DNA from 4 places in the Paeniglutamicibacter psychrophenolicus genome. Region 4 is predicted to be linked to each of the others. Evidence: riboswitches for the same ligand, from Rfam matches in the RefSeq annotation. Region 4 holds a riboswitch; each other region holds the start of a gene.

Region 1 (5,163 bases), 110 kb from region 4:
GGGCTGCGCTAACGGCCGGAGTTCCAGCCAAAAACGAAGGGTCCGGATCCTGAACCAGATGGTTTCGGACCCGGACCCTTCGCGCTGTTCGGCTTGCTAGGCGAGCAGCTGGCGCTTGGAGGAGATGACGCCGGTGTTGAATCCGGCCAGACGCAGCCCGCCGTGGAAGCGGGCGTGCTCGATCTTCACGCAGCGGTCCATGACCACGTCCAGGCCGTTGGCCTCGGCCTTCGCCGCGACCTCCTCGTGCCAGGAACCCAGCTGCAGCCACAGGGTCTTGGCGCCGACGGCGATCGACTCGTCCAGGACGCCGGGCAAATCGTCGTGCTTGCGGAAGACCTCGACCAAATCCGGGGTCTCTGGCAGGTCCGCGAGCGACTTGTAGACCGGCTGGCCCAGGATCTCATCGAGCACCGGGTTCACGAAGTAGACCTTGTACTTGGAGCTGGAGAGCAGGTAGGTCGCCACGAAGTAGCTCGCGCGCGAGGGCTTGTTCGAGGCCCCCACGATCGCGATCGACTTGGTGTTGCGCAGGATCTCCAGGCGCTCGGCCGCGTTCGGGCCGACCCAGCTGCGGGTATCTGTGGCGGTCATTACTTGGCTCCCGTCACGGCGGCCGCGCGAGCCGCATCGATGGAGCAGGCAGCCCCGTCGTAGGTTTCCTCGGCAGGAGCATTGGCAACCTGCTGCGAGGCGGTCAGCGCCTGGTCGAGGTCCCAGAGGATGTCCTCGAGGTCCTCGAGGCCCACCGAGAAGCGGATCAGGTCCTCGGGAACACCCGCGGCAGCCAGCTGCTCGGTGCTCAGCTGCTGGTGCGTGGTGGAGGCAGGGTGCAGCACCAGGGTGCGCACATCCCCGATGTTGGCCAGGTGGCTGGCCAGCTGCAGCGCCTCGATGAAGGCGGTGCCTGCGGCGCGGCCGCCCTTGACTCCGAAGCTGAACACCGAGCCGACACCCAGGGGCAGCAGCTCCTTCGCTCGCTCGAAGTGCGGGTGGGAGGGCAGTCCCGCGAAGTTCACGTAGGAGATGCGCGGGTCGTTTTCCAGCCATTGCGCCACGGCCTTGGCGTTGGAAAGGTGCGAGTCCATGCGCTGGGGCAGGGTTTCGACGCCCTGCAGCAGCTGGAACGCGGACTGCGCCGGAAGCGCCGGTCCGATGTCGCGCAACTGCTCGGAACGCAGCTTGGTCAGGAATCCGTACTCGCCGAAGTTGTCCCACCAGGAGACGTTGCCGTAGGAGGCGACCGGTTCGGTCATGGTCGGGAACTTGCCGTTGCCCCAGTTGAAGGTGCCGGCCTCCACGACGACGCCGCCCAGGGTGGTGCCGTGGCCGCCGAGGAACTTGGTGGCCGAATGGATCACGATGTCCGCGCCATGCTCGATCGGGCGCAGCAGGTACGGCGGGGTCAGCGTCGAGTCGACCACCAGCGGCAGGCCCGCGGCGTGTGCGACCTCTGCCAGGCCCTTGAGGTCGGCGATGTCGCCGGAGGGGTTGGCGACGACCTCGGTGTAGATCGCCTTGGTGTTTTCCCGGATCGCCGCGGCGAATTCCGCCGGGTCCGTGGAATCGATGAAGGTGGTCTCGACGCCGAAGCGGCGCAGCGTCACGTCAAGTTGCGTGATGGTGCCGCCGTAGAGCTTCGAGGAGGCCACGATGTGGTCCCCGGCGCCGGCCAGCGCGGCGAAGGTGATGAACTCGGCGGCCATGCCCGAGCCGGTGGCCACCGCGCCGATGCCGCCCTCGAGGGACGCGATGCGTTCCTCGAATGCCGCAACCGTGGGGTTGCCGATGCGCGAGTAGATGTTGCCGTACTTTTGCAGCGCAAAGAGGTTCGCGGCGTCGTCGGAGTCCTTGAAGACAAACGAGGTGGTCTGGTAGATCGGCACGGCACGGGAACCGTGCTCGGCGTCCGGGGTGCCGCCGGCGTGAAGTGCGCGCGTGCGGAATCCAAATTGATGTTCGGCCATGATCGGTGGCTGACTCCTTGCATGTGCGGGCGCGGCCTTCCACTGCCAGTGGATGCCATGCCCTGAGGGGGGTGGGGCTGTGTTGCGTGGTTTCCCGGGGTCAATGCAGGGTCGATGCCGTGGCGGGGCCCGGCACTCCCAAAGATTGCTTGCGCGCTCTCCATCGCTTCTGGCGGTAGCACCTGGTCCACCGGAGTGTGGAAGGTTGCTGCGGCGTCACTGAACCAGATCTCTCGGCCGCTCGGGATGGTGGTCTGCCATCCATTGTGGCAAGAAAACCGCCCGCGGCCAAAGAATGTGAGCTTAGGTTGCGGACGCGGGGAGGCAAATCGAAGATCCTGCATCCGGAACTGCCGGCAAACCGCGCCCGGTAGGCTTGGGGGCATGAGTGCAACATTGGTTTTGGTTCGGCACGGTGAGACCGCCTGGAACGCCGAGGGCCGCCTCCAGGGGCAAACGGATATTCCGCTCAACGACCTGGGCCGCGAACAGGCCCACGTCGCGGGCCAGGAACTCGGCTCCGGATCCTGGGACGTGCTGGTCTCCTCGTCGCTCGAGCGTGCAGTCGAGACGGCGGAACTGATCGGGCAGAACCTGGGTCTCGCGCTGACCGAAAAGCTCGATGGCCTGCAGGAACGCAGCTACGGGCAGGCCGAGGGCGAGGTGGTCCGCGACCTGCCGCGCGAGAGGATCGACCAGCTGCTGCAATCGGCCGAACCCGAGGACGCGGTGGCAACCCGCGGCCTGGCTGTGCTGCACGAACTGATCCAGCGCCACGAGGGCCGGAACATCATCGCGGTGGCCCACGGAACGCTGATCCGCCTGGCCCTGGACACCATCGGCGGCGGACCCAAGCGCCCCATCATGCGCAACGGCGAAATCGTGCACGTCGACGTGCACAAGCTGCGCGAGCATTTCCGCGAGGCCGTGCACTAGAAAAGACCGCTCCGGCGGGCGCACCATGTGTGCATGAACGAAACGTTTTTCGGGGACCCCGAATACTATGCGCGCTTTGCGCGTGCCTATGACGCGATGGTCGGCTCAAGGCTGTACAACCAGATGTTCTGGGGTGCCGATCCCCGGCAATACACCGCCTTCGCGGCCCGGGCGATCGGCTCGGGAACCGGCCCGATGCTGGAGGTGGCCGTCGGCACGGCGCAGGCCACCGCGGCCCTTCACGTGGCCAGCGCCCGGATAACAACCCTGGTGGACATGAGCGCGCCGATGCTCAAGCTGGCCGGACAGGCCATCACCGAGGCGGCTGGCGGGACCCTGCCCGAACGGATCACCCTGGAATGCCGGGACATGCTTGAACCGCCCCAGGACCTGCGCTACGAGACGATCCTGGGGCTCGGGCTGCTGCACCTGGTCCCGGATGTCGCTGCCACCGTCCGGGCGCTTGGCCGGCAGCTGGAGGATCACGGAAAACTGTTCCTGGCCTCATTGGTCAAGGGCCCGCGACGGTCCAACGCCTACCTGGGCTTGCTGAAGGCGCACGGCGACATCGCGGTGGCGCGCACGGCCGGTGAGCTCTTTGACGAGGTGCGGGACGCCGGGCTGGGACAGGTCACCGTGACACGCCGCGGGGCCATGGGCTACGTGGAGATTTCGCTCTAGCCGCGAGGCCAAACAACGCAGCCCAAGACCGTCTCGACGCGGCGGCCACCGTACCTCGCAACTGCGGTATTCTGGCCGCAGAGGTGGTCGTCGTGGCGACAAACGGGGCCTTGGAACAGGGCCGTGAAAGCTTTGCGGGGCAAGATTGGAAGGCCGCGCACAGAGGCCTTTCCGCGGCGCGGAACCAGGCGCCGCTGGACGGAACGGACCTGCTCCGCCTGGCCATCGCGGCCTATCTGCTGGGCTTCGACGCCGAAAGCCGCGACAACCTTGAACGCGCGTACCACGGCCAGATGGCCGCCGGACGGTTTCCCGAGGCGGTGCGTGCGGCGTTTTGGCTGGTGCTTGAGTTGGCCCTGGGCGGCGACGTGGCCCGGGCGCAAGGCTGGATGGCCAATGCCCGGCGATTGCTGCCGCACTGCCGGCCCGATTGCGCCGAGCAGATGCTGATGCTGATTCCCGAGGCCCTCTTTCAGCTGGATTCCGATCCCGGTTCCGCCCTGGTCGCATCGACCACGGCGCTTGAGGCAGGGGAACGGCTTGGCGACGCGGAGCTGCTGGCCCTGGGGATCCTGGGACGCAGCCAGGCACTGATCCGGCTCGGACGGATCGCCGAGGCCCTGCCGCTGATCGACGAGGCCATGCTGGTGGTCACTCGCGATCCGGTGTGCCCGATCGCCGTGGGAATCGTCTACTGTGCCGCGATCTCCGAATGCCAGGACGTCTTCGATCTGCGCCGTGCCCGGGAATGGACCGAAGCCCTGGGTGATTGGTGCGACCACCAGCCCGACCTGGTCCCATACCGCGGGCAGTGCTTGGTGCACCGCGCCCAGCTGATGCGCCTTCGCGGCGAGCTGGACAGAGCTGCGGCGGAGGCCGCCCGTGCCGCGGACTGGCTGGCCAGGCCGCGGCACCCGGCCCTCGGGATGGCCCACTACGAGCTGGGCGAACTCGAACGGATCCGGGGTGACGCCGCGCAGGCCGAGCGGCACTACGGGCGGGCACACGGCTTCGGTGTCTCGCCGCAACCCGGGCTGGGCCTGCTGCGCCTGGACCAGGACCGACCCCGGGAAGCCGCTCCGGCCCTGGAACGTGCCCTTGCCGAAGCCTCGGCCGCCACCGACCGGGCGCGGTTGCTGCCCGCGGCGGGGGAAGCGCTGCTGGCCGTCGGACGGTTGGCGCGGGCCACCGAACTGGCCCGCGAACTGGCAGGGATCTCCCATTACTTCGGCTCGGTCCAGCTGCAGGCCGAGGCGCTGCTGCTGCAGGGAAGGATCCTGCTGGCGCAGAGGCATCCGGAACAGGCGCTGGCGCTGCTCAGCCGGGCGCGGGAACACTGGTCGTCCCTGGGCCTGCCCCTGGAGGTGGCCCGCACGCGGTTGCCGATGTCGGAGGCCTGCCGGTTGCTGGGGGACGCGGAGGGCGCCCGGATGGAACTGGATGCCGCTCGGGCCTCTCTGCGCGAACTGGGGGCAGCGGCCGCGCTGGGCCGGGCCGCCAAGTCGCTGGAGGCCGGCCCGGTACCCGGTCCCGGGGCGAAGCCGGACACCGCAACGCAGACAGTCGGCTTCGGGCCGAT
Region 2 (5,163 bases), 4.5 Mb from region 4:
CAGGATGGGGATGCCCTGGTCCAGCGGAAATTCGCCGACGATCCGCACGGTGTTTTCATTCAGCTGGTAGCCGCTGGCATACCGCTTGTCGGCAGCGTCTTCTTCCTTCTTTTCGGCCGTTTCCGGTTCCAGGATGAGGGCCCAGTATTCGACCAAGTCACGCAGCGTCGCAATCCCTTCCACGAAGCAGGTGTGGGTGTCCTCCCACAGCAGGGAATCGAGCATTCTGCGGTTTTCGATCTTGAGGTTCCGGGTGCCGCTGATGACCACGTGTACCTGGTCCCAGGTCAAGATGCCCTGGCGAAGCCCCTGGTGGCAGCGGGGCAGGTCTTCGGCAAGGAGCCGGAAGTCGTTGGTGCGATTGGTCCCGCCCGTCGGGGACAGGTGCAGGGCCAGGGCAACGTCCCCGCTGGAGCCCCAGGCGGGGTTCTTCTCCCTGATCCCGGCGCGCTTCCGATCGGCAACCAGGCAGTCTTGGTAGGCGACACTGTGGTCGGCCTGCTTCGCCGTGGCGGCGCATTTCAAGGTCTCCAGGGCGCCAACTGCGGCCACCGCGTCATGGGTGCCGGTCAGCACCGGGGCCGCGTTCACGGCGGCGGCCAGGGACAGGATCCCCTCGGTGCCGGTGTGGGCCAGATGCTCGGCAACCAGTGCATCCATATCCGCACCGTCGGCCAGCAACGTTTCGTAGCCCAGGTCCTTCCCGGCTCCACCTGTGGCGGTGCCGGCTGAAGGGATGCCGCTCGATGACGTCGTTGCCATGTCTCCATTGTAGAACCGGGAATCGGGAAATGGAACAGTTTCTCAAGGAATTTAGAAAATATATTCGAGTCCTGTTGTGGACGATTTCTCCTCCGTACAAATGCCCCTTCGCTGGGCAACCGGGAGGAAAGGGCGCCGCCAGATCCCCGACCTTGGGGGATGGCAGCGCCCTGACATGGATTTTGCGGGGAAACCGCTAGGCCACGGATCCACCGAAGAGCAGCCCCAGGGCGTAGGTGACGCCCGCGGCGCCCAGGCCGATGGCCAGCTGGCGCAGCCCGCGCTTGGTCGGGGAAGCACCGGAGAGCAGGCCGACCACGCCCCCGGTGAGCAGCAGGGCGATGCCCACCAACAGCGCGGAGAGCATGATGGCAGGGGTTCCGCCCATGCCGAAGATGAACGGCAGGATCGGGATCACCGCGCCGGAGGCAAAGAAGCAGAACGACGAGGAGGCAGCTCCCATGGCCGAGCCGATTTCCTCGTGTTCCTGCGCCTCGGCGATGTCGGCCAGTTCGGGCTGAAGCGACAGCGAGGGGTTGCAGTCGCAGGAGTAGATGCCCATGCGTTCGGCGGCACGGTGGGCCGCGTCCTCGTCGCTCATGCCTCGGGCCTTGTAGACCAGCACCAGCTCGTTGGCGTCCAAATCCAGGTCCGGGGCGGCGGCCAGGGTCACCTGGGTGGGCTTGGACGCGGAGAGCAGCTCGCGCTGCGAGCGCACCGAGACGTACTCGCCGGCGGCCATCGACAGGGCGCCGGCGAGCAGTCCGGCAATGCCGGAAAAGAGCACCATCGAGGTGGCCACCCCGGTCGCGCCGATGCCCATGACCAGGGCGAGGTTCGAGACCAGGCCGTCGTTGGCGCCAAAGACCGCGGCGCGGAAGTTGCCCGAAAGCTGGTTGCGGCCCCGGGTGGCCAGGCCGCGCACGACCTCCTCGTGGACCAATTCGTCGGCGGCCATCTGGCGGCTGGCGTCGGTGTCCCCGGCATAGGGGGAGTTGCCCTCGGCGCGCTGGGCCAGGGCCAGCACGAAGACCGAGCCGAAGTGCCGGGCCAGGAAGCGGAGCATGGTGCGGCGGATCGAGGGGCTCATGGCCTTGCCGGCATGTTCGCCCAGCAGCGTGCGCCAGTGTTCCTCGTGGCGGGTTTCGGCCTCGGCCAGTCCCAGGAGGACCGCGCGTTCCTCGCCTTGGCGCTTGTTGGCCAGTTCGCGGTAGACCGCGCCCTCGGCGACTTCGTCGGCCAGGTACTTGCGCCAGCGTTTGATCTGGGCTGGGGTGGGGGTCGGCGCTTGCGGCGTCATGCTCTCATCCTCGTGTGGGCGTTCACGGCCTCGGGAGGCCATGCGATGGGGAGGCCCAGCGGGATTGTTTCTTGGGTGCGTTGGACCTCGGGCCACCAGTGTGTGGACCGAAGGTCTCGTTCGCCCGGACCAGGCGTTGCCGCCTCTGGCCCTGGGTGGATTGCCGGGTTACGACGTTGTAACCAGTATGTCGACGCACCGCTGTCCCGCCGCTGCCGGCGGGTCTGGGAACTACTCCCCTTCAACCCACGAGTGTAGCGTTCGGAAGGGTCCGGGAGAATTCGCTGAGGCTAAAAATCCGGGTCTGGCCAGTGGCGCAACCGGCCTTCGGGATGCGCACCACCAGTGCCCGGGCGTCGGGGTTCCAGCGCGGGGAGGCGACCGCGTTGGCCAGGTCCGCGGCGAGGGCTTCGGCCTCCGCGACGTGGAAGCGCAGCCAGGTGCCGTGGATGCGAAGTTCGAGGACCGAGCGGTGCACATCGAGCAGGGGCAGGACGGGGATGGAAGGTGCCATGGCGGGACGGGACGGCCTTTCGCTAGCTCTTGCCGGGGCCAAATGGACCGCGGCCGCTTCTTCATCCGAACCACCCATGAACCTGGGGTTGGTGCGCGTCTTAGTCGGAGCTTGCCGACGCGTCTCGTGAAGCTGGGTCCCACATTACCGCGATTCGGAGGCGCGCAGGATCTTTTCGTGTAGTTCGTTCCACGCAATGTCGTCATACGGCGGCATGTTGTCGTTGTCCCGGCGCATCCCGGTGGACCCGTCGATGAGCTCGCGCAGGATGTCGGCGTGCCCCGCATGGCGCGCGGTTTCCACGTTCATGTGCAGCATCAGCCGCCCGAGGGTGGTGTGGCGCCGTTCCCCGGGCCACCACGGAACGGTTGCCGGGGCGTCCAGGGACAGCGCGGCGATGTTGCGGTTCGCAGCCTCGATGGCCCGCCGGTAGAAGGCCAGGACCTCGGCGCACGGGACATCGGCCGAAACCCACATGTCCGCGCTGTCATCCGCATCGGCCTCCAGCGCCGCGTAGTGCTCGTCCGCGATGCTGAAGCCGAGGCATTGGACGAAGTATCCGTACTCCACGAACCCGAGGTGCTGGATCAGGCCCAGGATGCTGGTGCCCGTGGGCACCATGGGCCGTGTCAGCTCCTTGTCGCCGAGCCCCTCGGCCTTCCAGAGCATGGCTTGGCGGGAGTTGTTCAGGTACGTCGCCAGGTGGTCCTTGAAATCGTCCATGGGCCCAGCCTAGGAGCGCGGGGGCCGGTTGGGAATGGCCCCCTCCGGCGCGGTGCGCCAGAGGGGGCCATCGGTGGTGCGGTGCCGAAGGGACCTAGCGTCCGGAAACCTCGGAGAGGTCCACGCCCTCGGTGTCGCCCTGCCCGGCGACCCGCGCGTTCCAGTTGGTGATGACGGAGGGCTCGGTGGGCCGGGTCAGCAGCGAGACCACCACGTAGACCAGTGCCGAGGCGACAAGGCCGAAGTAGATCGGCTCGTTGGCGTAGATGCCGTCGAAGCGGTTCTCCGCCTGGATCTCCAGGGTGATCATGGTGCCCAGCGTGACGATGGTTCCGGCGGCCATGGAGGCGGCGGCGCCCAACCCGTTGCCGCGCTTCCAGATGAGCCCGCCGATGATGGCCACCAGCAGGCCGCCGACCAGGATGTCGTAGGCGATGGTCAGGGCCGCGACCACGTCGGAGACCATGATGGCCAGCACGATGGCGACCACGCCCAGCAGCAACACCCAGATGCGGTTGGCGCGCACGTCGTGCTCCGGGTTCTCGTTGGTGTTCACGTGCATCTGCTTGCCGAACCAGCTGGCCACGAACGGGGTGACGTCGGTGCGGGCAACGGTGGCCGCGGCAATCAGCGCGCCCGAGGCGGTGGACATCATCGCGGCGACGGCCGCGGCCAGCACCAGTCCGCCGATCGCGACGGGCAAAAGCTGGGTGGCAACCTCGGCGTAGACGACGTCCTTGCCGAGGTTGGCCACGTCGATCTCCGGAAGGGCGACGCGGGCGGCCAAGCCGATGACCGCGCCCGCTGCGCCGTAGAGCACGCAGTAGATGCCGGCGGTGGTGCCGCCCCAGCGGGCCACGGTCGGGGTCTTGGCGGTGAAGACGCGCTGCCAGATGTCCTGGCCGATGAGCAGGCCCAGGGTGTAGACCACGAAGTAGGTGATGATGGTCTGGACGCCGATGCCGTCCCAGGTGAAGAACTCGGCGCCGACGCGCTCACGGATCCCGGACATGCCGCCGGCTGCGTTCAATGCGAAGGGAAGCATCAGGAAGAAGATGCCCACGGTCTTGATGACGAACTGCACCTGGTCGGCCAGGGTGATCGACCACATGCCGCCGATGGTGGAGTAGATGACCACGATGACCCCGCCAATGGCGATGGCCATCCAGCGTTCCCAGCCGAAGAGGACCACGAAGATCGTCGCGTAGGCGCTGGTGGAGGTGGCGCAGAGCATCAGCGTGTAGGCGAGCATGACGACGCCCGAGGTGTTGGTTGCCGACTTGCTGCCGTAGCGCAGGGTGAGCATCTGCGAGACCGTGAAGATCTTCAGTCGCTGCAGCGTCGGCGCGAAGAGCAGCGAGAGCAGGATGACTCCGGTGCCGATCGCCACGACCAGCCACATGCCGGAGACGCCGAACTTGTAGCCAAGTCCCACGCCGCCCACGGTGGACGCGCCGCCCAAAACGACCGCGGCCATGGTCCCGGTGTAGAGGAAAGGTCCCAACCGGCGGCCGGCGACGAGGTAGTCGCTGCTGTTCTTGGTGCGCGATTTGCCCCACCAGCCGAAGATGAGCATGGCCGCCAGGTAGACGGCGACGATGGTGCCATTGATGAATTCCATGAAGGGGGTGCCTTTGCTTCGGGAGCGGGGCCAACAACCATCAGGTGATGCCTGTTAGTAAACATTTGTTGTCTCATAGGCTAATGTGAGATGCCTTACACGTCAATTGCCCTAAGCTGGACAGACCAAATATTTCTTTGAGCACCCCTGGAGAACCTTGCCCATGAAAGCCCTGCCCGTCGAACCCAGCAGTGCCGCGTTGGCCATCGGTTCGCGGATCCGTGCGGCCCGGCACGCCCAGCG
Region 3 (5,163 bases), 4.5 Mb from region 4:
TGGATCAGCACGTGGACGGTGTCGGGTTCGAACACGGTGTCCCCGTCGACCATCACCACCAGGTCGTGGCGGGCCGCGGCGATCCCGGCATTCAGCGCCGAGGGCTTCCCGCCGTTCTCCTTGCGGATGACCTCGACGCCGGGCAGTCCGAGCGCCTCGACGATGTCGGCGGTGCCGTCCGTGGACCCGTCGTCGACGACGATGACCTGCACCGGATGGGTCGAGGCGGCGATGGACCGCACGGCCGCCTCGATGCCGGCCGATTCGTTGTAGGCGGGGACGATCACGCTGACCGGGTCGAGGACCTCGGTGCGCATCGGTGAGGTGAACCAGGCCCGGCCGCGCTCGGCCTCGCGGCTGCGCCGCACGGACCGGCTGTGCCGGAAGGCGACCACCATCACCAGCACCGCCCGCGCCAGCGTCACGACCCCGGCCGCGACCAGGCCCCAGGAGATGGCCGTGGCAACGGCATCGGTGAAGCGGACACCGAAGACGAATGCGGTCCCGATCAAGGAATCGGCGACGGACGCCTGCCGGGTGCTGTCCACGCCGATCGAGTCGCCGACCGTGGTGAAGCGGTGGCCGGGCCCGTCCTGCTTCCCCAGCGCCGCGGACAGCGCCTCGACGGTCTGGGAACGGTTCCCCCCGCCGTCGTGCATCAGGAGCACCTGGCCCCCGGCCCCGTGCAGCAGCAATTGGCCGGTGATCACCTTGGCGCCGGGGGCGCGCTCGTCTGCGCTGTTGAGTGTGCTCAGCACGGTCAGGAAGCCCTCGTCCGCTGCCGTCTCCATGGCCGACCACTGTCCGTTCGTCGTGGCCGCGTTCCCCGAGCTGTGGGGCGGGCGCAGCAGCGACGGCGATTGGCCGGTGATCCCCGCGACGACCTTCTGGGCACCCCGGATCTCGAGCTCGCGCCGCCACGAGGGGGCCCCGGAGAGGTCGGCGTGCGTGAGGGTCTGGATGCCGATCTCGTGGCCCTCGGCGGCCATGCGCCGCAGCAGCCCGGGCTGCCGGATCGCCGAGGTGCCGGTGACGAAGAAGGTGGCATGGACCCCGTGCTCCCGCAGGACATCGAGGATCTTCGGCGTCCAGACCGGGTCGGGCCCGTCGTCGAAGGTCAGGGCCACGGTGCGGTCGGAGGGGCCGGCCGTGCGGACATCCTGCCCGCGGGCATCAATGATCGGGCCACCGTCCAGGACTGCCTCCGGGACATTCCCGGCGGCGCGGCTCACGGGCGCGGGGCGATCGCCGATGCCTGCCAGGTGGTTCATGTATCCCTGGATGGCCAGCGACAACCCCAGTGTCAGGACGACGACAACCATGAGGAACCAGTGCGCCGCGATGCCGCCGGTGCGGGCCACCCGGCGTCCGCGGCTCACGGAAGGGGCTCCCGGGTGGGCTTGGCCGGGCCGGTGCCGCCGTGTCCGGGGGCGGTTGCATTGCGGCCCGGTGCGTCCTGGCTCCTTCCCGGGGTGGTCGGCTCGCTGCCGGGGCTCGGCGCGGCACTCGCGGGAGCAGTGCTCGGTGCTGCTTGCGGGGCCGTGGTTTCACGGGGAACGGCCGAGCTGGAAGGGGCAGCGGATTCGGTTGCGGAAGAAGGCGCGGCGGTGGGCGCGGTTTCTTCAGGGGCGCTTGTGGCCGCCTCGGTGCCGGCGGTCGCATCGGGTGCCGCCACGGGTGGTTCCTCGGCGCGTTCGGATGCCGGGGTCGGGGTTGGTGTTGGCCGCGGTTTCGTCGAGGCTTCGGGCCCGGCCGCGACCGCTGGCTGTCCCCCTGAAACGGGCAGCCTCGGTGCCGCGGTCGTGGAGCCGCCCAGGAAGGCGACCAGGAGCAGTGCCACGTACAGCGCCATCAGGCCCACGACCACCATGCCGGCCTTCTTGAGTCGCTGCAGGCGCCTGCCGGAGGGGTCGACGAAGACGGGGTCGCTTGCGGCGGTGGACGATCCTCGGACGGGGGCTTGGGTAAAAACAGGCATTGTTGACCAACGATAACGCACGCCCGCAAAGGTCACAAAATGGTCACGATGACAAGTCCCGAGGCTCGTCGCCCTTGAATTGCGCGGCGCACGGGACTAGGGAAAAAACCTTCCACAGTGTGGTCCGACGGGTTTCCGGGCCGCACGGCGGAAGGGGGCGTCAACCCAGCTTGAGCATGACCTTGATGGAGTTTCGCTCGTCCATGGCCCGGTAGGCCTCGGGCGCCTGCTCCAGGCCCATGACGGTGTCGAAGACCAGGCCGGGGTTGATGAGGCCGGCCAGCACATCCTCGAGCAGCTCGGGCAGGTACGCCCGGGTGCTGGCGGCACCGCCGGCGACCGAGATGTTCTTGGAGAAGAGCACCGAGATCGGCAGCCCGTCCTGGCCGTGCGGAACGCCCACGAAGCCCAGCGAGCCGCCGGGCCTGGTGCAGCGCAGTGCCTGGTCCATGGCCTCGGCGGTGCCCACGCATTCGAGCACCGAATCCGCCAGCACTCCCCCGAGCAGTTCGCGCACCTTCACGGCGGCCTCGGCCCCGCGCTCGGACACCACATCGGTGGCCCCGAATTCGCGGGCCAGCGCCGCGCGGTCGGCGTGCCGGGACATCGCGATGATGCGCGTCGCCCCCAGGCGCTTGGCGGCAAGGACCCCGCACAGGCCCACGGCGCCGTCGCCGACGACCACGACGCTGCGCCCGGGCGCCACCCTGGCCCCGAGCGCGGCGTGGTGCCCGGTGCCCATCACATCCGAGAGCGCCAGCAGCGACTTGGACAGCGACTCGTCCGGTTCGCTGACGCCCGGGACCGGAACCAGGGTGCCGTCGGCGTTGGGGACCCGCACCGCCTCGCCCTGTCCGCCGTCCACCGGCAATCCGTTCTCGTCGTTCCCGCCCCAGGCAGCCCGGTGTTCGCAGGCGACCTGGACGCCGTTGCGGCACGGCGGGCAGGTACCGCAGCTATTGGCCCAGGGTGCCACCACGAAGTCGCCGACCTTCAAGGTGGCGACCTTGCTCCCGAGCGCCGTCACGGTCCCGATGAACTCGTGGCCGATGCGCCGGGGCTCCGGTGTCGGGTTGATCCCGCGGTAGGGCCACAGGTCCGAGCCGCATACGCAGGCGGCGGCGACCTTCACGATCGCGTCGGTGTCGGTGAGCAGGACGGGATCGGGGCAGTCCTCGACGCGGATGTCCCGCGGTCCGTGGATCAGGGTGGCGCGCATTTTTTCCTCCGCAAACTTGGTCTGGTGCTGTCTTTTCCCAGCCTATGCTTCCCGGCCGGGCATGGCCCCTTCTGCGATGCCGTGACGGTTTGTTGCGCCAGCCCCAGCCCCGGTGGTGGCAATGTGTCCCCGATTCAACGTAGGGTTGAAACAGCTTCACGAGTTCTGGTCGCTTCTAGCAAAGCTCCGACTGACCAGGCACCAACCCCATAGTTGCACGGTGGGTGGTTCGGATGACGAAGTGGCCCCTTCACGCATCCCGCGCCCAGGGGCAAGGACAACGAATATCAAGGACGTGTGCATCATGTACAGCCCCACCCTGGCCACCGCTTCTCCCGCCAATCCGCTGCCGCGCTTTTCCGGCGACTGGATCACCGCATGGCTCGATATCGACAACGACACCAGCCTGCTGCACGTGGGCGCCGGACCCGAGGAGTGGGTCCTCGAGGCACTCGCCCCGCACAAGCTCTCGGCCGTCCTGGAAGGCCGCGGACCCGTCGAGGTCCAATTCAACCCCGAGCTCCTGGTGGTGCTGCTGCCCGGGGCCCACGAGCTGGTCGGGGACTCGTTCTTCCGCCTGCGCGCCTGAAGTTCCAGGACCCCCCGGCCGTTCTGGAACCCCAGCCGCGCGACGCCTCGCTAGATGTCCAGGATCATGCGCAACCCCTTGCACCGAGACACGCAGATCATCATGGTGTCCCCCGCCTGGCGTTCCTCCTCGGACAGCAGCGAGTCCCGGTGATCGATATCGCCCGAGACCACCGGGGTCTCGCAGGTCCCGCAGATGCCCTCCCGGCAGGAGTTCAGCACCGGCACCCCGGCCTCCGCGAGCGCATCCAGGATGCTGGTGCCCACCGGCACCTGCACCGTCACGCCGTCGGTGGTTTCCACGGTGAACTCGTGGTCCCCGTCCGCCGGGGCGGTGGCGGCCGGGTCGGCCACGAACCGCTCGGAGTGGAACCGGGTCTTGTCCTCCCAACCGGCGGCCAGCGACGCAATGAAGTCCAGCAGCGGGCCCGGGCCACAGGCATAGGTGTGGAACGCTGCCTCCGCGTCCCCCAGCAGCTCCTTCAGCGGGTAGAGACCGGCGGTGTCGTCGGCATGCACATGCACCTTGTCCCCGTAGCGGGCCAGCTCGGCGGTGAACGCCATCGATTCCAGGCTCCGGCCCAGGTAGACCATTCGCCACGGGATCCCGGATTCCTCGGCCGCGGCGAGCATTGGCAGGATCGGGGTGATCCCGATGCCCCCGGCAATGAACAGGTATTCCGGGGCCGGCTGCAGCCCGAAGTTGTTGCGCGGTTCCCGGACCTTGACCCGGGCACCGGGCCGCAGGTCGTCGTGCACGTAGGCGGAGCCGCCGCGGCCCGCCGGCTCGCGCAGCACCCCCAGCCGCCAGCGCCGGGCCCCGGCCTCGGAACACAGCGAGTACTGGCGCAGCAACCCGTTGGGCAGCAGCACGTCGATGTGCGATCCCGGGGTCCAGCCCGGCAGCGGCAGGGCCGCCGGGTGCGCCAGGTGCAGGGAAAGCACGCCAGAGGATTCGGTGCGGATCTCGGCGACCTCCACCTCGAAGAAGCCGTCCGTCCCGATGCCCAGAAGGGCCCTGGAATCAGGATCCAGTCCGGTGTCGATGGTCATGGTCACGATGCACCTCCAGTGCTGTGATGTGTTTCCGCGGACGATGCCGCGCTATGCAAAACCGGGATGCCCGGCAGGGATGGATCCAGCGAGTCGACGGCGTCCAGCACCGCGTCGGAGGCCTCGCGCACGGAGATGGTCACCCGCACCCCCGAGCCGGGGAAGGCACGCACCGAGACGCCGCGGGCCACGCAGGCGGCCTCCAGCTCCAGCGAGCGCGGTCCGGCGGGGATCCACAAGAAGTTCCCGCCGCTGGGCGGGACCGGCAGGCCGCGGGCAAGCAACCCCTCGTGCAGGTACGCGCGCTCGGCCACGACCCCGGACA
Region 4 (5,163 bases):
TACGAATTTGCCTCACGCTTGATGACGTCGGCGGCATCGGCCCATGCGATCCAACAGAAGACTTCGTCAATGCCATGCATGAGTTCTTCGCGGGTGCCCGCGGGGTAGCACCCTCGTTCCAGAACGGCATCGATATGCCGGGAAACGGCATCGTGGATGCTCATGCGTCCAAGGCCACGCAGCAAAACAGGCGGTGCTGCACCAAGCAGGAGCAGCAGCGGAGTCCGTTCGCCACGATTGGCCATCAGCGCGACGTACTGGCGGGCCAATTGTTCGGGTTGGAACGATGAGGCACGGATCCGCTTCGCTTCAACCAGCGCCACGGTGCGCTCCGAGGTCAGCATGGCGTCGGGCTGAACGATGAAGGCATGCTGGCCCGGTTGGTTCGGGGCGATTGGTAGGTCTCCGGGCAGGAACTGCAGCTGGATGCCTTCAGCCTCGGAGGCAAGGTCCATGCGCGCAAGGTCGGCACCCTTGGCCGCCCGCAGGAGCCCGCCAAGAAACAAATCTCGAGGGAGGAAATCGAGACCGATCAGGAACTCGGCCGTGAGGACGTTCTCGCGTCCACGCCCGCCGCTGCGGTAGTTGGCGGCCGTTTCCCAAGAGACTTCCTCAAGTAGCTTGCCAATGGTCGAACTGCCGGAGTTCTGAAAATCCATGGGTCTGCCTCTCGTGGTTGGCCAAGCACCTTTCCCTCTGGGCACTTTCTCGGAAGATCGCCACCCGAGCCCAGACTAGCTGCACGACAATCGCAAGCACCATGAGCCGACCTCCGGTTTGAGGTCGCAGCCAGATCGCGAGACCCGACGCCGTTGCACGCAATCCAAACGGCGCTGCGGAAGCGGCCGCGTAACCAACCGCCGCGGGTGTGCCCTGTTTGAACGGGTACCCGGGGATTTCCGGGCCGATGGTGATCCCCTGGGTTTCCGTGGACGCCTCGATGATCGGGCCCGGGTGCACCGGCCCCGCGGAGTTCCCGACAACCAGTGAGTCGTCGCGTTCGAGCAGTTTCCATACAAATTTGTCGTGCAGGTCCGCGTGGACGATGCAGCGCACCCGGGTCTCCGTGCGTACGCTCCAGCGCTCGTTCGCAGGATCATCCAGGGCGATCAGCTCGCTCAGTTGCCGCGGCCCCGAGGCCGTTCGCCGTAACCTGGCCGATCCCCATCGTGCACATCCCACCATCGCCAAGATAGCCGAGGCGTGGTGCCTGCACGACGCCTGTCCGGCGGTCCGCACTGCCACACCTCGGATCAAGACACCTGGCCTGATGGCCCATGTGGTGCCGGAGCGGGCCCCGGCAACCGGAATAGACTCGGGGCATGCCGATACTGAACAAGGACATGACGCTTTGCATCTCGCTGGCGGCGCGGCCCAGCAACAACGGGACGCTGTTCCACAACCACCTCTATGACCAGTTGGGATTGAACTGGATCTACAAGGCGTTCGCCCCGACTGACCTGGCCCAGGCCGTGTCCGGCATCCGCGGGCTGGGTATCCGGGGTGCCGCCGTTTCCATGCCCTACAAGGAAGCTGTCATCCCGATGCTTGACCAGTTGGCTCCGTCAGCGGCGGCCATCGATTCGGTCAACACCATCGTCAATGACGGCGGGATCCTCACCGCCCACAACACCGACTACTCGGCGGTGCTCCAGCTGCTGGGGCTCCATGAGGTATCTCCGTCGCTGCCCACCGTGGTGCGCGGATCGGGCGGGATGGCCAAGGCAGTGGTGGCGGCACTGGCGCACTCCGGGTTTGGAGACGTCGTGGTGGTGGCCCGCAATGAATCGGCCGGACGGAACCTGGCCGAGACCTATGGCTTCACGTGGAAGCGAGAAGTCGCCGACGGAGGGCAGCTGCTGGTCAACGTCACCCCCATCGGCATGGCCGGTGGCAACGAGTCGAACATGCTGCCCTTCTCGCTGGATCAGGTGGAAGCGGCGCAGGTGGTGTTCGACGTGGTGGCCGTGCCGGCAGAGACCCCTTTGATCCGAGCAGCACGCGCGGCAGGAAAGCGCGTGGTGACCGGGACCGACGTGGCAACACTGCAAGCTGTGGAACAATTTGTGCTCTACACCGGCATCACGCCCACCGCCGGGCAAATACACGCCGCCCGCGAATTCATGCTGGCAAGCGCGCAAACAGCCTGAGCCGGGAATCCGACAGCCTTCGAAACGTTGTGCGACGTGGATCGAGACGGGAGTTCGCTCCCGCCGGCACTCAACGTCCGCGCAAAAAGCCAAGAAAGCGACGCAGTCCGCCACGGTCACCGAGATGGCCCTCGAGTTCCCAGGGATCGGCAGATTCATCGGACAAGCGGCCGTTTTCCCCGTAGAGAATGTGCCCCGTGCCGGGTCCTGGATTCTGGGCACCCGCGAGATTGGGAAGTCCCGGACTGGATGCCGAGCCATGCAACGCCGCGGGCCCCATACGTGGAACATTGCCTGATTGACCAGTCGGTTGGTTGTTTACGTGTTTCATGGCGGCCACCGGACCCTTTTTCGATATTTCCATTCTAGATCCGTTGCCCATTGCGGAGCCTTGCCAGAAGACTTCACTTTGTGGCTGGCCACGGCAGCCCGCGACATATTTCGCGACGCGATCGGAACAAATCGCTCAACTCAGTTCGCCGGGCCAATTGGTGACGGAACGTGACGGTTTCTTGCGTCACATGACCACATTCCAGGGCTTGGCAGCCAAATAAGACTCCGCATTAAGGCCAAAACGGACTTTCATATCGTCATGAGGCCGCATGTGGTCGTCATGTGACGTTTGGGTTCCCCGGGCAAGAATTGGCTGTTTGAATCGAAGTGTACCCATCCAGAGCGGCCGAGAGACCTGGCTTGTTGACGCCGCAGCAAGTCCACCGAGCAATTAGTGGATAGTGCTTCCGCCAGGACCGATGGAGATCTCGCGAAGCTTCCCGGTGCAAGGTCTTGCCCTTGCATGGAAATGCCGGTTGCCGATTTCTTCGCCACTGAGATTGTTGAAGGAATGTCTTGATGCAAAACCCCCACCACAGCCGGGACTTGTCCCGTCGTTCACTTCGTGTAGCGATGCTGAAGGGCATCGGCACCGCAGCGGCCCTGACCTTCCTTGTCACGGGTTGTTCCCTGAAGGAACCCGTGGCCGAGGCCGCCCAGGTGCCCGTCCAAGGCGGGACCGTTGCCGCTGGCGTTCCGGCCGAGGCAGCAGATCCGCTGGAAGGAGTCCCATCTCTGGAAGGCAAGACTGTAGGGATCGCGGCCAAAGACATCGTTCACGACTTCAGCCGGGTCGTCTACGAAGAACTCCAGACGCGCATCGAGGGGCTCGGCGGCACGGTGATTGCAACGCAAGCCGAGGCCAAGGATGACAAGCACGTCAGCAACGTGGAAAATCTCCTGGCCCAGCAACCGGATGCGATCGTCGTGATTCTCGGCGATGCACAGACTCTCAGCCCAGCCCTAAAAAAGGTCAGCGAAGCGGGCGTCGCCCTCTTCACCATCGATTTCCAGTCCGAGTACAGCATCAACAATGTCACCAGCGACAACTGGACCATTGGTTCCACTCTCGCGCGCACCCTGGCCGAGGACATCGGGGGCAAGGGCAAGATCATTGCTTTCAATGGATTCCCCGGTGTGACCCCGTGCCGTATTCGCTACAACGAACTCAAAATGGTGCTCGAGGACTACCCCGGGATCGAAATCCAGCAGCCAGAGTTGCAGGACAAGTATGAAGGCACCATCGAGGACGCCAAGAAGCAGATCCAGGACCAGCTGCGCCGTCTCCCCGCCGGTGAGATCGACGCCATCTGGAGCTGCTGGGATATCCCGTTGATCGGAGCGGCCCAGGCCATCGACCCGACGGGAGACAATAACATCAAGCTCTACGGCGTCGATGCCGAACCTGGTGCGCTAGATCTGATCGCCGACGCGGGAAGCTCCTACACCGGGACTGTGGCGCAGCAGACCAAGGCGATGGCAGCCCAGTCGATAGCCAACGTCGCGCTCTTCTTGGGCGAGCGTGCAGACGAAGTTCCCACTACCAGCTACTTGGCCCCGATCTTCGTCAACAAGACCAACGTGAATCAGGTGCGTCGTGACCTCGGCATCTAAGGCTCCGCTGCTGGAAATGATCGGCATCAACAAGTCGTTTGGGTCCGCGCAGGTACTTAGCGACGTTTCCCTCGAACTTGGCTCCGGACAGATCCTGGGGTTGGTGGGCGAAAACGGCGCCGGCAAGTCCACCTTGATCAAGATCCTCACCGGTCTTTACGCCGCCGATTCGGGAAGCATCCTGATCAATGGCCAACCGGTTCATATCACCAAACCCGCCGACGCCGAGGGCCTGGGGGTCCACGTGATCCACCAGGAGCGGCATCTGGCCTCACAACTGACGGTGGCAGAACAACTGTATCTGGGGCTCGGCACCCTTGGCGGCCTCTGGGTCCGACGCGGCAGGCTCGAGCAACGGGCCGCCGAGGATATCGAACGGATCACTGGCCAAGAGGTCGACGCATCGCTTCTGGTGGGGCAACTCACCGTCGCACAGCAACAATTGATCCAGATCACTCGTGCGGTGCTCTCCAAGCCGCGCGTGCTGATCCTTGACGAACCCACCGCACCCTTGGCAGCCGGCGAGGTCGAGCAGCTCTTCGGCACGCTGCGCCGTCTGCAGGAGGCCGGTGTAGGAATCATCTACATCTCCCACTACTTGCAGGAACTCAACACCATCACCGACAGGATCATCGTGCTGCGCAACGGCAACAACGTCGGAGAGAAGTCGTTGCGCTCCGGGGACACCCTTGATGATGTCGTCGAGATGATGGTCGGACGCAAGGTCGTCGAATTCGACCACGGCCGCACCCCACGGAGCCCCCGGAAGACTGCGCCTGCACTGAAAGTCAGCGGCCTCTCGGTGCCGAGGGCCCTGAACGGGCTCGACTTCCAGGTTCTGCCCGGCGAGGTCCTGGGGATCACCGGCCTGGTGGGCTCGGGGGTCGAGGTCCTGGCCGACGCCCTCACCGGAACCGCAAAGCGGCACGGAACCGTCGAGGTCAACGGTGCGCCCGTGCGAGACGTAGCGGGTTTTGTCGCCAACGGAGGGGCCTACGTGCCTTCCAACCGCCGCCGCGACGGCATCTTCCTGCGCAACACGGTGGCTGAAAACCTCTCCGTGGCC

Evidence for each region. A riboswitch is a leader RNA that binds a small molecule or an ion and turns the genes downstream of it on or off. The one in region 4 is predicted to bind S-adenosylmethionine.
Region 1: it holds a riboswitch for S-adenosylmethionine, as region 4 does, so the genes downstream of both, JOF46_RS01300 (O-acetylhomoserine aminocarboxypropyltransferase/cysteine synthase family protein) here and JOF46_RS00910 (substrate-binding domain-containing protein) in region 4, are expected to answer to the same signal.
Region 2: it holds a riboswitch for S-adenosylmethionine, as region 4 does, so the genes downstream of both, JOF46_RS20995 (hypothetical protein) here and JOF46_RS00910 (substrate-binding domain-containing protein) in region 4, are expected to answer to the same signal.
Region 3: it holds a riboswitch for S-adenosylmethionine, as region 4 does, so the genes downstream of both, JOF46_RS21235 (hypothetical protein) here and JOF46_RS00910 (substrate-binding domain-containing protein) in region 4, are expected to answer to the same signal.

Annotation. Positions count from the first base shown of each region.
Region 1 covers NZ_JAGIOE010000001.1:317,249-322,411, reverse strand. Annotated here, with positions in the region: gene JOF46_RS01310 (winged helix-turn-helix domain-containing protein) at 1-12, shown strand, start outside; gene JOF46_RS01305 (CoA-binding protein) at 97-594, opposite strand; gene JOF46_RS01300 (O-acetylhomoserine aminocarboxypropyltransferase/cysteine synthase family protein) at 594-1,967, opposite strand; SAM riboswitch class I at 2,125-2,220, opposite strand; gene JOF46_RS01295 (histidine phosphatase family protein) at 2,352-2,903, shown strand; gene JOF46_RS01290 (methyltransferase domain-containing protein) at 2,937-3,584, shown strand; gene JOF46_RS22635 (LuxR C-terminal-related transcriptional regulator) at 3,677-5,163, shown strand, end outside.
Region 2 covers NZ_JAGIOE010000001.1:4,668,165-4,673,327, reverse strand. Annotated here, with positions in the region: gene JOF46_RS21005 (DUF222 domain-containing protein) at 1-762, opposite strand, end outside; gene JOF46_RS21000 (VIT1/CCC1 transporter family protein) at 959-2,062, opposite strand; gene JOF46_RS20995 (hypothetical protein) at 2,304-2,576, opposite strand; SAM riboswitch class IV at 2,597-2,708, opposite strand; gene JOF46_RS20990 (DinB family protein) at 2,721-3,299, opposite strand; gene JOF46_RS20985 (sodium:solute symporter family protein) at 3,394-4,920, opposite strand; gene JOF46_RS20980 (helix-turn-helix domain-containing protein) at 5,084-5,163, shown strand, end outside.
Region 3 covers NZ_JAGIOE010000001.1:4,724,525-4,729,687, forward strand. Annotated here, with positions in the region: gene JOF46_RS21220 (bifunctional polysaccharide deacetylase/glycosyltransferase family 2 protein) at 1-1,379, opposite strand, end outside; gene JOF46_RS21225 (hypothetical protein) at 1,376-1,978, opposite strand; gene JOF46_RS21230 (zinc-dependent alcohol dehydrogenase family protein) at 2,139-3,197, opposite strand; SAM riboswitch class IV at 3,352-3,481, shown strand; gene JOF46_RS21235 (hypothetical protein) at 3,502-3,786, shown strand; gene JOF46_RS21240 (PDR/VanB family oxidoreductase) at 3,837-4,838, opposite strand; gene JOF46_RS21245 (aminotransferase class I/II-fold pyridoxal phosphate-dependent enzyme) at 4,841-5,163, opposite strand, start outside.
Region 4 covers NZ_JAGIOE010000001.1:210,746-215,908, reverse strand. Annotated here, with positions in the region: gene JOF46_RS00920 (hypothetical protein) at 1-659, opposite strand, end outside; gene JOF46_RS00915 (shikimate 5-dehydrogenase) at 1,323-2,150, shown strand; SAM riboswitch class I at 2,814-2,909, shown strand; gene JOF46_RS00910 (substrate-binding domain-containing protein) at 3,057-4,097, shown strand; gene JOF46_RS00905 (sugar ABC transporter ATP-binding protein) at 4,081-5,163, shown strand, end outside.